One region of the Kitasatospora sp. NPDC056181 genome, then DNA from elsewhere that is predicted to be linked to it. Evidence: riboswitches for the same ligand, from Rfam matches in the RefSeq annotation. Region 1 holds a riboswitch; the other holds the start of a gene.
The links. Region 1 has a riboswitch for S-adenosylmethionine ahead of ACFC1F_RS16640 (IclR family transcriptional regulator). Riboswitches for the same ligand answer to the same signal wherever they lie in the genome.
Positions count from the first base shown of each region.

Region 2: it holds a riboswitch for S-adenosylmethionine, as region 1 does, so the genes downstream of both, ACFC1F_RS06585 (aminotransferase class V-fold PLP-dependent enzyme) here and ACFC1F_RS16640 (IclR family transcriptional regulator) in region 1, are expected to answer to the same signal.

Region 1 is NZ_JBHJUK010000037.1:17,908-25,169, reverse strand. It holds gene ACFC1F_RS16655 (Asp/Glu racemase) at 1-26, shown strand, start outside; gene ACFC1F_RS16650 (PaaX family transcriptional regulator C-terminal domain-containing protein) at 75-1,046, shown strand; gene ACFC1F_RS16645 (amidohydrolase) at 1,097-2,710, shown strand; SAM riboswitch class I at 2,943-3,083, shown strand; gene ACFC1F_RS16640 (IclR family transcriptional regulator) at 3,286-3,999, shown strand; gene ACFC1F_RS16635 (sulfatase-like hydrolase/transferase) at 4,225-5,847, shown strand; gene ACFC1F_RS16630 (class I SAM-dependent methyltransferase) at 5,897-6,700, opposite strand; gene ACFC1F_RS16625 (EF-hand domain-containing protein) at 7,029-7,262, opposite strand, start outside.
Region 2 is NZ_JBHJUK010000009.1:104,754-112,015, forward strand. It holds gene ACFC1F_RS06570 (hypothetical protein) at 1-51, opposite strand, end outside; gene ACFC1F_RS06575 (rhomboid family intramembrane serine protease) at 300-1,082, shown strand; gene ACFC1F_RS06580 (Lrp/AsnC ligand binding domain-containing protein) at 1,124-1,405, shown strand; gene ACFC1F_RS06585 (aminotransferase class V-fold PLP-dependent enzyme) at 1,449-2,825, opposite strand; SAM riboswitch class IV at 2,876-2,993, opposite strand; gene trpD (anthranilate phosphoribosyltransferase) at 3,127-4,203, opposite strand; gene ACFC1F_RS06595 (hypothetical protein) at 4,376-4,801, opposite strand; gene ACFC1F_RS06600 (heme-copper oxidase subunit III) at 5,198-5,818, shown strand; gene ACFC1F_RS06605 (c-type cytochrome) at 6,004-6,813, shown strand; gene ACFC1F_RS06610 (Rieske 2Fe-2S domain-containing protein) at 6,822-7,262, shown strand, end outside.

The DNA.
Region 1 (7,262 bases):
CACTTGGCTGCGCTCCGACAGTATGATCACGCCGGACGGCCGGCTGGAGCGGCCACGACGGGAGGAGGGCCGCCATGCCGGAGAACACGTCACGCCCCAGCTCCCTGATCCACACGATCTACGGCGAGTTCGTCCGGCGGCTCGGCGGCTGGATCTCGATAGCCGACCTGATCGCGCTGATGGCCGAACTGGACGTCGACGCGCCCGCCGTCCGGTCGGCGATCTCGCGGCTGAAGAAGGCCGGCACCCTGCTGCAGGAGCGGCGCGAGGGCACCGGCTACCGGCTGAGCCCGGAGATGGGCCCGGTCTTCGACGAGGGTGACCGCCGGATCTTCCACAGTCTGGCGCCCGCCGAACTCGCCGACGGCTGGGTGGTCGCGGTCTTCTCCGTCCCCGAGTCGGAGCGGGCCAGCCGCCACCAGCTGCGCTCGCGGCTGAGCTGGCTCGGCTTCGGCAACGCCGCCCCCGGGGTCTGGCTGGCACCCGCCCGGGTGCTGCCGGACGCCCGGCGGCTGCTGGAACGGCTCGGGCTGAGCGCGTACGTCCACCTCTTCCTGTCCGAGTACGCCGGGTTCGCCGAACTGCGCTCGGCGGTCGGCTCCTGGTGGGACTTCCCGGCGATCGAGGCGCAGTACGCCGAGTTCACCGAGGACTGGGGGCAGGTGGCCGCCGGCCTGCGCCCGCACCCGCGGATCGAGCCGGTCGAGGCGTTCCGCGCGTACGTGCCGATGCTCACCCAGTGGCGCCGGCTGCCCTACCTCGACCCGGGACTGCCGACGCCGCTGCTGCCGCCGGAGTGGAACGCCGTCGCGGCCCGCGCAGTCTTCACCGAACTGCACGGGCTGCTCGCCGAACCCGGCTTCCGGCACGTCGAGCAGCTCACCGGGCTGTCGCGCCCGGGGCTCGGCACGCACCCCGAGCCGGGGCTCACCGCACAGCAGGACCTCACCGCACAGCCCGAGCCGGGGCTCCGCACACAGCCGGACCTCACCGCACAGCAGGACCTCACCGTACAGCCCGAGCCGGAGCCCTGTCCGAAGCCGTAGCCCCAACCCGCAGCCCGACCAGGCGCCATGACGCCGGAGGAGACGCCGCCGTGACCGACCACGCCCCCGCCGACCTGCTGATCCGGTCCGGCACCGTCCACACGCTCGTCCCCGGCGAGGCGCCGCGTCGTGCGCTGGCCGTCACCGGCGACCGGATCACCGCGCTGTCCGCCGCGGCCGACGGCCTGGACCACCTGGCCGGCCCGGGGACGGAGGTGCTGGACCTGCCCGGCACCACCGTGCTGCCGGCCTTCGACGACACCCACACCCATCTGATCCTCGCCGCGCACAGCGTCCACGACGTGCCGGTCCACCGGGCCCGCGACCTCGGCGAGTTCCTCGGCCTGATCCGCGAGCGGGCGGCGAGCACGCCCCCCGGGCAGTGGATCCGCACCACGATCAACTGGCAGGAGGTCAACCTCGCCGAACAGCGCCTGCCCCGCACCGAGGAGCTGGACGCGGCCACCGACCGGCACCCGGTGCTGGTGCGGCGCGGCGCCTACAACATGGTGCTCAACACCCCCGCGCTGCGACTGGCCGGCATCACCGCCGCCACCGAACCCCCGCCCGGCGGCGTGATCGAGCGGGACGAGCAGGGCCGGTTGACCGGCCGGCTGGTCGACAAGGCGGTCGCACTCGCCGAACGGGTACTGCCGCGCCCCGCGCTCGCCGACCGGATCGAGGGCCTGCGGGCCGCGTCCGCCGACTACGCCGCGACGGGCATCGGCACGGTCCGCGACTGCCTGGTCCCGGTGGAGGACCTCGACGTGCTGCGCGCGGCCCGGCAGGCCGGTGCACTGAGCGTGCGGGTGCGCGCCCTGGTCTCCGGTTTCGGTGCCCGCACGCCCGGGCAGGTGGACGAGCTGCTCGACCGGATGGAGCCCTGGCGCGCCGAGGGCGACGCGTGGTTGAGCGTCTGGGGCGTCAAGTTCGGCATCGACGGCGGCATCGAGGCGGGTGCGCTGGACGAGCCGTACGAAGGCCGCCCGTGCTATCACGGCACGCTCCTCTGGGAGCCGCAGGAGCTGGCCGCGGCGGTCGACCGGGTGGTCGAGCGCGGCTGGCGGGTCGGCGTGCACGCATGGGGGGACCGCGGACTCCGTACGCTGCTGGACGTCTTCGAGCAGGTGCTCAAGGACCGCCCCGGGCTGGCCCCGGGCACCCTGGTCGTGGAGCACGGCGGACTGGCCCGCCCCGACCAGCGATCGCGCGCGATCGCGCTCGGCATCCCGGTCACCGTCCAGCACCCGCTGCTGCACGATGCGGCGACGGCCCAGATCCGGGCCTGGGGCGCCGAGCGGGTCCGCGGGATCTTCCCGTTGCGCGAGTGGCTGGACGAGGGCGCGTTGCTCGCGGCCGGCTCCGACTTCCCCGTCGGGCCCTACGGGGCGATGGTCTCGGTGTGGGGCATGACGACCCGGGAGACCGTGGCCGGCGCGCAGGGCGCCGAGCACGCGATCACCCGGGCCGAGGCGATTGCGCTGCACACCGTCGACGCGGCCCGGCTGGTCGGCGAGAGTGCGACGCGTGGCAGCCTGCGGCCCGGCGCGCTGGCGGACCTGACCCTCTGGCCCGCGGACCCGCTGAACTGCCCGCCGGACGAGCTGCCGCGGCTGCGGCCGGTCCGCGTCGTGCTCGGGGGCCGGACGGTGCACCGGGCCTGACGGTCGGACGGTGCACCGGGCTTGACGGTCGGACGGTGCACCGGGCTTGACGGTCGGACGGTGCCGGATCTGACGGCCGGACGGCCGCCGGGGCGCGGTCGCGGGGTGGTGGGGCGGGGCGTTCCGCGGAGGCCGATCCCGCCGGGCCAGCCTCCCGGAGGATGTGCGGTGCCCGCGTCCGGGGCGGGGGCCGTTTAACGGGCCGCCCGGGAAGTCTTGTATCGTTCCTCGCGAATCATCCAGAGGGGTGGAGGGACCGGCCCTACGAAGCCCCGGCAACTCCCCGGTCGACCCGGCGTCCAAAGTGCGCCGCACCGACCGGGATCAGTGCCAACTCCGGCCTGTCGCCAATGTGGCGCGGGAAAGATGAGGAGACACGGTGCTCTCTGTGCTGTCCTTCGCCCGGGCGCTTCCCGCCCCGGCCCTTCCGCGTACCCGTCTCGTGCCCGGCGCAGGCAATCGGCCGACCTCTTCGGCCTTCCCTCGCTGACCACACCCCCCCCGGCTCCCCGCCCGGAGCCCCCGTGAGCAGAGCCCACCTGCTGCTCGCGGGACTTGAGACGGAGTACCCACCCATGGAAAACACGAGCGGCGTCGGCGTGCTCGACAAGGTCACCTCGATCCTCGGCACCCTGGAGGCCGGTCCCGCCACCCTGGCAGGACTCGTCGCCTCCACCGGCCTGGCGCGGCCCACGGCCCACCGGCTCGCCGTCGCACTCGAACAGCACCGGCTGGTCGCCCGGGACCTGCAGGGCCGGTTCGTCCTCGGACCCCGGCTCGCCGAGCTGTCGGCGGCCGCCGGCGAGGACCGCCTGCTGGGCGCCGCCGGCCCGGTCCTCACCCACCTGCGCGACGTCACCGGCGAGAGCGCACAGCTCTACCGCCGGCAGGGCGAGATCCGGATCTGCGTGGCCGCCGCCGAGCGGCTCTCCGGCCTGCGCGACACCGTTCCCGTCGGAGTCACCCTTCCCATGAAGGTGGGATCCGCCGCCCAGATCCTGCTCGCCTGGGAGGAGCCCGAGCGCCTCCACCGGGGCCTCCAGGGCGCCCGCTTCACGGCCACGGCCCTCAGCGGCGTACGGCGCCGCGGCTGGGCGCAGTCCATCGGCGAACGAGAGCTCGGGGTCGCCTCCGTCTCCGCGCCCGTCCGGGGCCCGTCCAACCGGGTCGTGGCCGCCGTCTCCGTGTCCGGCCCGATCGAACGGCTCACCCGTCACCCCGGCGCGCGCCTCTCCCAGGCCGTCACCGAGGCGGCCAAGCTCCTCACCGAGGCCCTGAGCCACCCCTGACCGGCCGGTGTCCCTGACCGGCCGGTGTCCCTGAACAGCTGGTGTCACTGACCGGCCGAGTCCCGGCCGGCCGGCTCACCCGGACGGACCCGGCCGGCCGTGTCCTCGCGCACGCCGTGCGGGAGCAGAACCTAGATTCGGCTGACATGCACCTTCCGTGCCGTCCGCGTCCTCCCCGTGCGCCCGCAGCGCACGTGGGGGCATATCCCCGAAGGACAGGTGGCCATGACACGTCGTCCGAACATCCTGCTGATCGTCACCGACGAGGAGCGGGCCACGATCCCCCGGCCGCAGGGCTTCACGCTCCCCGCGCGGGAGCGGCTCGCCGAGCGGGGCACGACCTTCGAGCGGTACTACACCGCGTCGGCGATGTGCAGCTCCGCGCGGTCCGTCGTCTACACCGGGCAGCACCTACCGCTGACGGAGATCTACGACAACGACAACATGCCCTACATCCGGCCGCTCCGACCGGAGTTGGGCACGCTCGGCACGATGCTCCGCGAGGCCGGGTACTACGCCACCTACCAGGGCAAGTGGCACCTGTCGAACGCCTACGTCACCCCGCAGAACCCCGGCCCCACCACGGACGCGCTGGAGCCCTACGGATTCAGCGAGTTCAACGACTGGGGCGACATCGACGGCGGCGCCTGGGCCGGGCTCAAGATCGACCCGGTCATCGCCGGCCAGGCGGTGAAGTGGCTGCGCAACCGGGCCCCGGTCGTGGCGGCGGACCAGCCGTGGTTCATGGCGGTCAACTTCGTCAATCCGCACGACATCATGAGCTTCGACTACGGCGGCTCGTCCCAGGTGCAGCTCCCGTTCGGCCTCGCCCACGCCGTCGTGACCAGGCCGGCCCCCGACATCCCGGTGTACCGGCGCCGCTGGGACTTCGACCTGCCCGCCAGCCTGCACGACGACCTGTCCGGCGCGGCCCCGGCGGTGGCCGAGTTCGCGCGGATGCTCGACACCGTCTTCGGCCCGGTCGCCGACGACCGGCACTGGTACGACGGCCTGAACTTCTACCTCAACGCGATCCGCGACGTGGACCGCAGCATCGAGCTGGTCCTCGACGCGCTGGAGGCCTCCGGGCAGGCCGACCGCACCGTCGTCGTCTTCACCTCCGACCACGGCGAGATGGCCGGCTCGCACGGGCTGCGCCAGAAGGGCGGCCTGGTCTACGACGAGAACCTCCACGTCCCCTTCATCCTCAGCCACCCCGACTTCCCGAGCGGGGTGAGCACCGAGGCCCTCGCCTCCGCCGTCGACATCGCCCCGACCCTGCTGGAGTTCGCCGGCGTCGACCCGTCCGGGCGGGCCACCCGCCACCCCGCGCTCAAGGGCCGCTCCCTGCGTCCGGTGCTCGACGGCGGCACCGTCCGCGACGGCGTGCTCACCGCCATCGAGTCGGTCACCGCCCTGGACGCCTCCTTCTGGTTCGAGTTCGCCGACCCCGAGGCTCCCGGGCGGATCCAGTCCGGCGACCTGCGGCCGGACTGGACCAAGCGCGGCTTCCTGCGCGGCTACACCGATGCCCGGTACACCTTCGGCCGCTACTTCTCCCCGCTCAACCCCAACCGCCCGACCAGCCCCGAGGCCCTGTACGCGCTCAACGACGTCGTCCTCTACGACCGCGCCGAGGACCCCGCCGAGACGCGCAACCTCGCCGCCGACCCCGCGCACCGCGACCTCGTCGCCCGGTACAGCACGCTGCTGGAGGACCTCATCACCGCCGAGATCGGCACCGACACCCGCGCCTGGGTCACCGAGCGCCCCCGTCTGCTCGGCTGGCCCACCTGGCACGGCGACACCGACCAGCCCGCCGCGGCGGCGGGCACAGCCCGGCGCTGAACCCACGCCGAAGCCCGGACCCGCCGCGGCGCCGGCCGGCGGCAGGTTCCTAGGGCTTCCAGCCCCAGGCGGTGAGCATGCCGGCCGACAGGGCGGCGCATTCGTCGGAGTCCAGGTAGCGGATCGCCGCGTCCACCGCCTCGTCGTCGACCAGGCCGGTGGCGCGCATCGCGGCTCTGCTCCGGTCCCACGTGTCCGCCCAGAAGCGGCTGATGGGGCTGCCCGGCAGCAGCGGTGGCACGTGGACCTCGGCGGCGACGGACCGGAGCCCCGCTCGGCGCAGCAGGTGCGGGTACGACGGCACCCAGGAGACGTCCGTGCCGATGGTGGACCGCAGCCCCTCCCACATCGCCCGCATCACCGTGCTGTACGGCGTGCCGGGCGTCCGCCCGCGCGTCAGGTCGACCGCGTCGCTGAGCACCAGCACGCCTCCGGGGACGAGGAGTTCGGCGAGTGCGGTGATCAGGCGGTCGTGCTCGGGCAGGTGCATCAGGACGAAGCGTGCGTGGACGAGGCGGAACCGGCCGGGGGCGAAGTCCGGAGCGGTGACGTCGGCTTCGAGCAGGTCGAGCCCGGGCCGCCCGGTGAGAAAACGCACGTCGCGGTCCACGGCGAGCACGCTTGCCACCCGGGCCTCGTCGAGGAGCCGGCGGGAGACCGTGCCCGTGCCGGCGCCCACGTCGAGGCAGTGCCACCCCGGGCCGGCCCCGAGGGTCCTCAGCCGCGCCATCGTGACGTCGTCGTAGGCGAGCGCGCCGAGGTCGGTCCGTTCACCCTCGCCCGCCTGCTCGGGACGGAAGACGGCCTCGCCGTAGCGGCCGCCCGCCCCGTCCCCGCTCGCTGCGGCGGTCACGTCGCCGCCTCCGTGGTGCCGCGGGTGTCGTCGGGCCCGGGGGACCCGGGGGACCGGAGCAGCGGGTCGTCGAACGGTTTCATGGTGGGCCCTCCTCGCGCGGTGGGGGCGGCCCCGCCCCGGGGCCGCCGCGCCACCGATCCTGCACCGGAGCCCGCCGGGGCGGCCGAGGCACGCCGTGCCTGGGCCGATCGGCCCAACGGGTGCGGCGGCCCCGGCGCAGGGCGCCGAGGTGCGGGGGTTGGTTCTCGCGGGGGTGGGTGGACGGGAGACGGGCGGTGACGGTGTTCCCGCTGTGGCCGAGCGGTCGGGCTCGGGCGAGGGGCGGTCAGTACAGGGCGTCGCCCATGGGAGATCCGTCGCCCGTGACGTAGGCGCGGATCGACGCCAGGTACTCCTGGCGGCCGACACGTCCGTCGCCGTCGCGGTCCAGCGCGTCGAATGCGGCGCCGGCGTTGTCGGCCCGGTTGCCCAGTGCCCGGCGCAGGGTGGTGAACTGCGTGCGGTCCAGGGTGCCGTCCCGGTCGGCGTCGGCGAGGTCGAACAGGGCGCCCAGGGCGTA
Region 2 (7,262 bases), on a different contig from region 1:
GCACAGGGTGCAGCGCCAGCGCGTCTCGGCGGTCAGGGCGGGGACGGTCATCGGGGGTCCTCTCGGGTGGTCCCTGGGTGGGCTCAGGCGCTCCCCCCGGAGCCCCGGCATCGGCGGCGGGAGGCGGGAATGCCCGCCCCAAGCCTATTGCCTGGGGCAACCGTCCCGGCCACCGGTTTCGACCATTGGACCCCCTCGGCAGGACCGCGAACCCCCTGCCCGGCGGGTACCGGACACCCCCTAGCCCACCTGCCGTAAGCCCCGTGCCGCCCGGGCCGGGCGGAGGGATGCTTGGCCGCATGGCGATCCCGGTCCTCGACCACACCGGTGCGCCGGGCGAGCGCCCGGCCGCCGCCGTCCCGGCCGTCTGCTACGCGCTGATCGCGCTCAACACCCTGGTGTTCCTGCTCGGCCCGGCCGCCGGGCTCAACCCGCTGTACGGGCGCGGCCAGGACCGGGTCTGCGCGGAGCAGCGGTACGAGCAGCGCTGGGGCGCCGTCCCGGCCGAGCTGCTGGCCGGGCGCCCGCTGACCGCCGGACAGCTCGCCGAGGCCCCCGACCCGGTGCCCGGCTGCCCGGCCCGCCCGACCCCCGGCAAGCACCCGGCGCTCACCGTGCTCAGCGCGCTGTTCCTGCACGCCGGCTGGCTGCACCTGCTGGGCAACCTGCTCTTCCTGTACGTGTTCGGACCCACCGTCGAGGAACGGTTCGGCCGAGCCCGCTTCGCCCTCTTCTACCTGGCCGCCGGCTCACTGGCGACGTACGGCTTCGCGCTGGCCGAGGCGCACTCGCCGGACGCGACCCGGGTGCTGATCGGCGCCTCGGGGGCGATCTCGGCCGTCCTCGGCGCCTACCTGCGGCTGCACCCGCGCGCCCGGGTCACCACGCTCGTCCCGCTCCTGCTCCTCCTCCCGCTGCGGTTCCCGGCCTGGCTGGTGCTCGGCCTCTGGTTCGCCCTGCAGTGGTGGTCGGTGCACTCGGCCGGGCCGGGCGTGGCCTACCTGGTCCACGTGATCGGCTTCTCGGCCGGCTTCCTCTACGCCTGCACGCTGGCCACCCGCCCCCCGCGCCCGCCCGGCTGACGCCCGATACCCTGGCCGCACCTCACAAAGGAGCGCGAACAGTGATCACCGCCATCGTCCTCGTCAAGACCAGCGTCGACCGCATCCCGGAGATCGCCGAGGCGATCGCGGCCATCGAGGGCGTCAGCGAGGTCTACTCGGTCACCGGCGGCTACGACCTGGTGGCGATGGTGCGGGTGCGCCGGCACGACGACCTGGCCGAGGTGATCCCCGGCCGGCTGAACAAGGTCCCGGGCGTGGCCCACACCGAGACCCAGATCGCCTTCCGCACCTACTCCCAGCACGACCTGGAGGCCGCCTTCGCGCTCGGCCTCGACGAGTAGGGCCCGGCCGGCCGACGGGTGCTCAGCCCCTCCCGACGGGTCCTCAGCCCTCCCGGCGGGTGTCCACGACGCACCGGCCGCCCTCGTTGCGGTAGTTCCAGGCCGCGCCGTCCGTGACCAGCTCGCGGACGGCGGTCAGGAAGCGCTCGATGTGCTCGTCCGGGGTACCGGCACCGAAGCTGACCCGGATCGCGTTCAGGCTCCGCTCGCCCGGCAGCGACGGCTCGGGCGCACCGCACGCGGAAACCGGGCCGGGAGCAACGCCGGACTCCTCGCCGAGCAGGGTGCGCACCAGCGGGTGCGCGCAGAACAGGCCGTCGCGCACCCCGATGCCGTACTCGGCGGAGAGCGCGGCCGAGAAGTGCGAGCTGTTCCAGCCCTGGACGACGAAGGAGAGCACGCCCACCCGGGCGGAGCCGGCGCCGAACAGGTTCAGCACCTTGACCTGCGGGACCTCCGCCAGGCCGGCCGTCAGCCGCGCGATCAGCTGCTGCTCGCGGGCCTCCAGCGCGTCGAAGCCGGCCTCGGTCAGCGCCCGGCAGGCCGAGGCGACGGCGTAGGCGCCGATCACGTTCGGCGAGCCGGCCTCGTGCCGCGCCGGGCCGGTGTGCCACTGGACGGCCACCGAGCCGTCGGTCTCCCGGGCCACCGTACGGGTGGCGCCGCCGCCGGCCAGGTACGGCTCGGCCGCGTCCAGCCAGTCGGCGCGCCCGGCCAGCACCCCGGCGCCGAAGGGCGCGTAGATCTTGTGCCCGGAGAAGGCGATCCAGTCCACGTCCAGCTCGCGCACCGAGACCCGGTGGTGCGGGGCGAGCTGGGCGGCGTCCAGCACCACCCGGGCGCCGTGGCGGTGGGCGGTCGCTGTCAGTTCGGCGACCGGCCAGAGCTCACCGGTGACGTTGGAGGCACCCGTGACGCAGAGCAGCCTGGGGCCCTCGGGGGCCCCGGCGAGCGCGGCGTCCAGGGCGGCGACGGCCTCCGCCCGCGACCGCGGGGCGCGCAGGTAGGTGACGTCCAGCCCGGCGTGCGCCCAGGGCAGCAGCGAGGCGTGGTGCTCGGTCTCGAAGGCGAAGACCCGGGTGCCGGCCGGGACGGCGCCGGCCAGCAGGTTCAGCGAGTCGGTGGTGGCCCGGGTGAAGACCACCTGGTCGCCCTCGCGCAGGTCGAGGAACTCGGCGACGGTGCGGCGGCTCTGCTCGAACAGGTCGGTGGAGAGCTGCGAGAGGTAGCCGGCACCGCGGTGCACGCTGCCGTAGTAGGGGGCGTAGGCGGCGACGTCGTCCCAGACCCGCTGGAGCGCCGGAGAGCTGGCGGCGTAGTCGAGGGCCGCGTAGCCGACCTTCTCGCCGCTGGCGAGCGGGACCTGGACGTCGTGGCCCAGGACGGCGAGGGGGGCGCAGATCTCGGTGGCGAGGGACATGAGGATGCACTCCTTCTGGGGAGAGGACCCCGGGAGTGCGTGTCAGCCGGCGTCCGCGCTTGTCACGCGGACGGATTGCCGCGGGACCCGGTCCTCACCCAGGGCACCCCGCCACGGACGGAGGGTTGCCGGACAGCAAGCTGGGGCTTGACGCTGTCACTCATGACCTGGCCACGACTCTAGGTCGCGTTCCGTCGGGTGGTCAAACAGGGTTCCACCATCCGGACACCGTCGTTCCCGGGTGCCGGAAGCGTGCGAAGGGGCCCGCGGGAGCAGCCTCCCGCGGGCCCCCGACAACCCGTCAGGCCTTGCCGGTCGCCTCCGACCAGCGCTTGAGCAGCTCCAGCGCGGCACCCGAGTCGACGGCCGCCGCGGCCCGCTCCATGCCCGCCGCCAGCTGCCCGGCGAGCGGCGCGTCGGTGAGCTCCAGCGCGACCAGCGCCGCGGCCGTGTTCAGCAGGACGGCGTCCCGCACCGGCCCGCGCTCCCCGGCCAGCAGCCGGCGGGCGACGTCCGCGTTGTACGCCGGGTCCGCTCCGCGCAGCGCCTCGATGCCGACCAGCTCGATGCCGAGCTCGCGCGGGTCGAAGGTGGTCTCGGTGACCTCGCCGCCGCGCACGATCCAGACCCGCGAGGTGGTGGTGATGGTCAGCTCGTCGAGGCCGTCGTCGCCGCGGAAGACCAGCGCGCTGGAGCCGCGCCGGGCCAGCACCCCGGCGATCAGCCCGGCCAGCCGGGTGTCGAAGCAGCCGATCGCGTGGGCCGTCACTCTGGCGGGGTTGGTCAGCGGACCGAGGATGTTGAACGCGGTCGGCACCCCGAGGTCGCGCCGGGCCGTCGCGGCGTGCCGCATCGACGGGTGGAACATGGCGGCGGAACAGAAGGTGAGCCCGATCTCCTCGGCCACCTCGGCCACCCGCCGGGCGGACAGGTCGAGGGCGATGCCCAGCTTCTCCAGCACGTCGGAGGAGCCGCTCGCCGAGGAGGCGGCCCGGTTGCCGTGCTTGACCACCTTGGCGCCGGCCGCCGCCGCGACGATCGCCGACATGGTCGAGATGTTGACGGTCTTGGCGCGGTCGCCACCGGTGCCGACGACGTCCACCGCCGGGCCGGGGATGGAGAGCGGCTCGGCGTGCGCGTACATCGCGTCCACCAGACCGGCGATCTCGCCGACCGTCTCGCCCTTGGCCCGCAGCGCGACCATGAAGCCGGCCACCTGGGCCGGGGAGGCCTCGCCGCTCATGATCCGGTCCATCGCCCAGGCGGCGTCCGCCTGGGCCAGGTCCTCGCCCCGCAGCAGTGCGGACAGGATGTCCGGCCAGGTGCGGACCACCTGCACGGGGTCCTTGCCGCCGTTCGCAGGGTTCACGTTCACCATGGCTGACTCCAGCTCTCGTCGCTTCCCGGAAAGGGATCTCCGTAGGGTTGGAGCCAGCCTATCGAGCGGCGGGACGCCGCCGTCCCGCCGCGACCCTTCTTCTCTCCTGGTGAGATGCGCGCCGTGCCGCGACCCCTCTTACGGGTGGCCGGAGCCGGCGGGTCGGCCGTCGCTACCGGGTGGCCGGCGCCCGCTTCGCCAGCCGGGCCCGGAGCAGGGTGGCGGCGGCCTCGGCCAGCGCCACCGGGTCCACCGGGCGGGAGATCGCCGCGTCGGCCCGGCTCCAGGCGGCCAGCCAGGAGTCCTGCGGCCGGCCGATCAGCACCAGCACCGGCGGGCAGCCGTAGATCTCGTCCTTCAGCTGCCGTCCGAGTCCCAGCCCGCCGGCCGGCACCGCCTCGCCGTCCAGCACGCAGAGGTCCACGCCCCCCTTCTCCAGCGCCTTCAGCACCGCGGGGGTCGTCGCGCACTCCAGGTAGGTCAGTTCCGGCAGATCCGCGGCGGGCCGGCGGCCGAGCGCCGTCAGCACCTGCTCGCGCGTGTTGCGGTCGTGGCTGTAAACGAGAACGGTCAGCGTCTCGTCGGTCGTGTACGCCATGGGCCCTGCTCCCTCAAAGTGTGATCCGGACCACGTTCGCCTCCACCGGATGCTACTCCCGATCACCGGCCGCCGAGGCCGTCCCGCGCGATCGTTCTCAAGCCGCCGCGCCCAGGACTCACCCGCCCGGAGGACCTCGCGTCACCCCCGACGGTGCAGTCCACCCGTACGGCCGACGCAACGGCCGGTCCCCTTACCCCCCGCGGCCCCGGCGGCCGTGCAGCGACACGCAGGGCAACGGGGTCGAAGGGGCCTTCGAGGAACCGTCAGAAAAGGGACACGCCGCTGCTCAGCCCCCATCCGGACGCCCCGTCGGGTCCCACTGGGGCATACCGCACGCACCGGACACTCCGAGGGACACCCCCCGGCGTGAAGACGGAATAAGGGACCGACATAATGTCCGTCGTGGCGACAGCAACAGCAGTAGAAACCGGGCACGCGCACGGATCGGTCAACCGGCCGAACATGGTCAGCGTCGGAACGATCGTCTGGCTCAGTTCCGAGTTGATGTTCTTCGCGGCCCTCTTCGCGATGTACTTCACGCTCCGCTCCGTCAAGGGAGCCGAGTTCTGGAGCGAGAAGGCGCACGCCCTCAACGTGCCCTTCTCCTCGGTCAACACCACGATCCTGGTGCTCTCCTCGCTCACCTGCCAGCTCGGCGTCTTCGCCGCCGAGCGCGGGGACGTGAAGAAGCTCCGCTCGTGGTTCGTCATCACGTTCGTGATGGGCGCGATCTTCATCGGCGGCCAGATCTTCGAGTACACCGAGCTGGTCAAGAAGGACGGCCTCTCGCTGTCCTCCGACCCGTACGGCACGGTGTTCTACCTCACCACCGGCTTCCACGGTATGCACGTGACGGGTGGTCTGATCGCCTTCCTGCTGGTCCTGGGACGGACGTACGCAGCCAAGCGCTTCACTCACGAGCAGGCCACCGCCGCGATCGTGGTGTCGTACTACTGGCACTTCGTCGACGTCGTGTGGATCGGCCTGTTCGCGACCATCTACCTGATCAAGTAACCAGCTGATCAGGTCGCTGGCCACCGGCCGGGCCCCCGCCCTCACCGGCGACGGGCCTCTTTGCCGGTGCCGACGCTCCCACCGACCGACCGCGCGCGCAGCCCTAGACAGGCAGCCTCGTGCCGGCCAGACCGGCCGCCGGGTGCACCCACCAGTCGACCAGATCCTGACACCGGGGTTATTCCGTGAAAAAGCTCTCCGCACGACGGCGCCACCCATTGGCGGCGCTGGTCGTCCTACTTCTCGCCCTGGCGGCAACCGGGGGGCTGTACGCCGCGTTCGCGCCCGCCGACAAGGCGCAGGCCGACGTCGCCGCGCAGTCGCTCGCGATCGATGAGGGCAAGAAGCTCTTCGCCGTGGGCTGCTCCTCCTGCCACGGCCTGAACGGCCAGGGCAGCAGCGACGGCCCCAGCCTGGTCGGCGTCGGCTCCGCCGCGGTCGACTTCCAGGTCGGCACCGGCCGCATGCCGGCCCAGCAGCCCGGCGCCCAGGTGCCGCGCAAGAAGGACATCTACTCGCAGGCGGAGATCGACCAGCTCGCCGCCTTCGTGGCCTCGCTCGGCCCCGGCCCGGTGATTCCGAGGGAGGAGCAGTACACCTCGACCAACCCCGAGGACCTGTCCAAGGGTGGCGAGCTGTTCCGCACCAACTGCGCCCAGTGCCACAACTTCGCCGGCCAGGGCGGTGCCCTGACCAAGGGCAAGTACGCCCCGTCGCTGGAGGGTGTGGACGCCAAGCACATCTACGAGGCCATGCAGACCGGCCCGCAGAACATGCCGTCGTTCCCGGACACCACCATGCCCGAGGAGCAGAAGAAGCAGATCGTGGCCTTCGTCCGCCACACCACCAACGATGAGCCGAACCCCGGTGGTCTCACGCTCGGCAGCCTCGGTCCGGTGACCGAGGGCCTGTTCGGCTGGATCTTCGGTCTCGGCGCGCTCATCGCGGTCGCGATCTGGGTCGCCGCCCACACCACCAAGGCCAAGAAGTCATGAGCCACGACATGTCAGAGAACCTCCCGGAGTCGCACGGCTCCGCAGGGCACCACGAGGTGGCCACCCACGGCGATCCGTTCGCCGACCCGGGCCTGCCGGCCCACGAACCGCGTCGCACCGACATCGACGAGCGGGCCGCCAAGCGCGCGGAGCGCCAGGTCTCGCTGATGTTCGTGGTCTCGATGCTCGCCACGATCGGCTTCATCGCCTCCTACGTGGCCATCGACCCGGACAAGATCATCTACGTCTTCCCGCTGGGTCACATCAGCGCGATGAACTTCGCGCTGGGCCTGACCCTGGGCGTGGCGCTGTTCATGATCGGCGCGGGCGCGGTCCACTGGGCCCGCACCCTGATGTCGGACCACGAGATCCCGGCCGAGCGTCACCCGATCGAGGCCGACGACGAGGTCCGCAACGACGTCATCGAGCAGTTCAAGACCGGTGCCGCC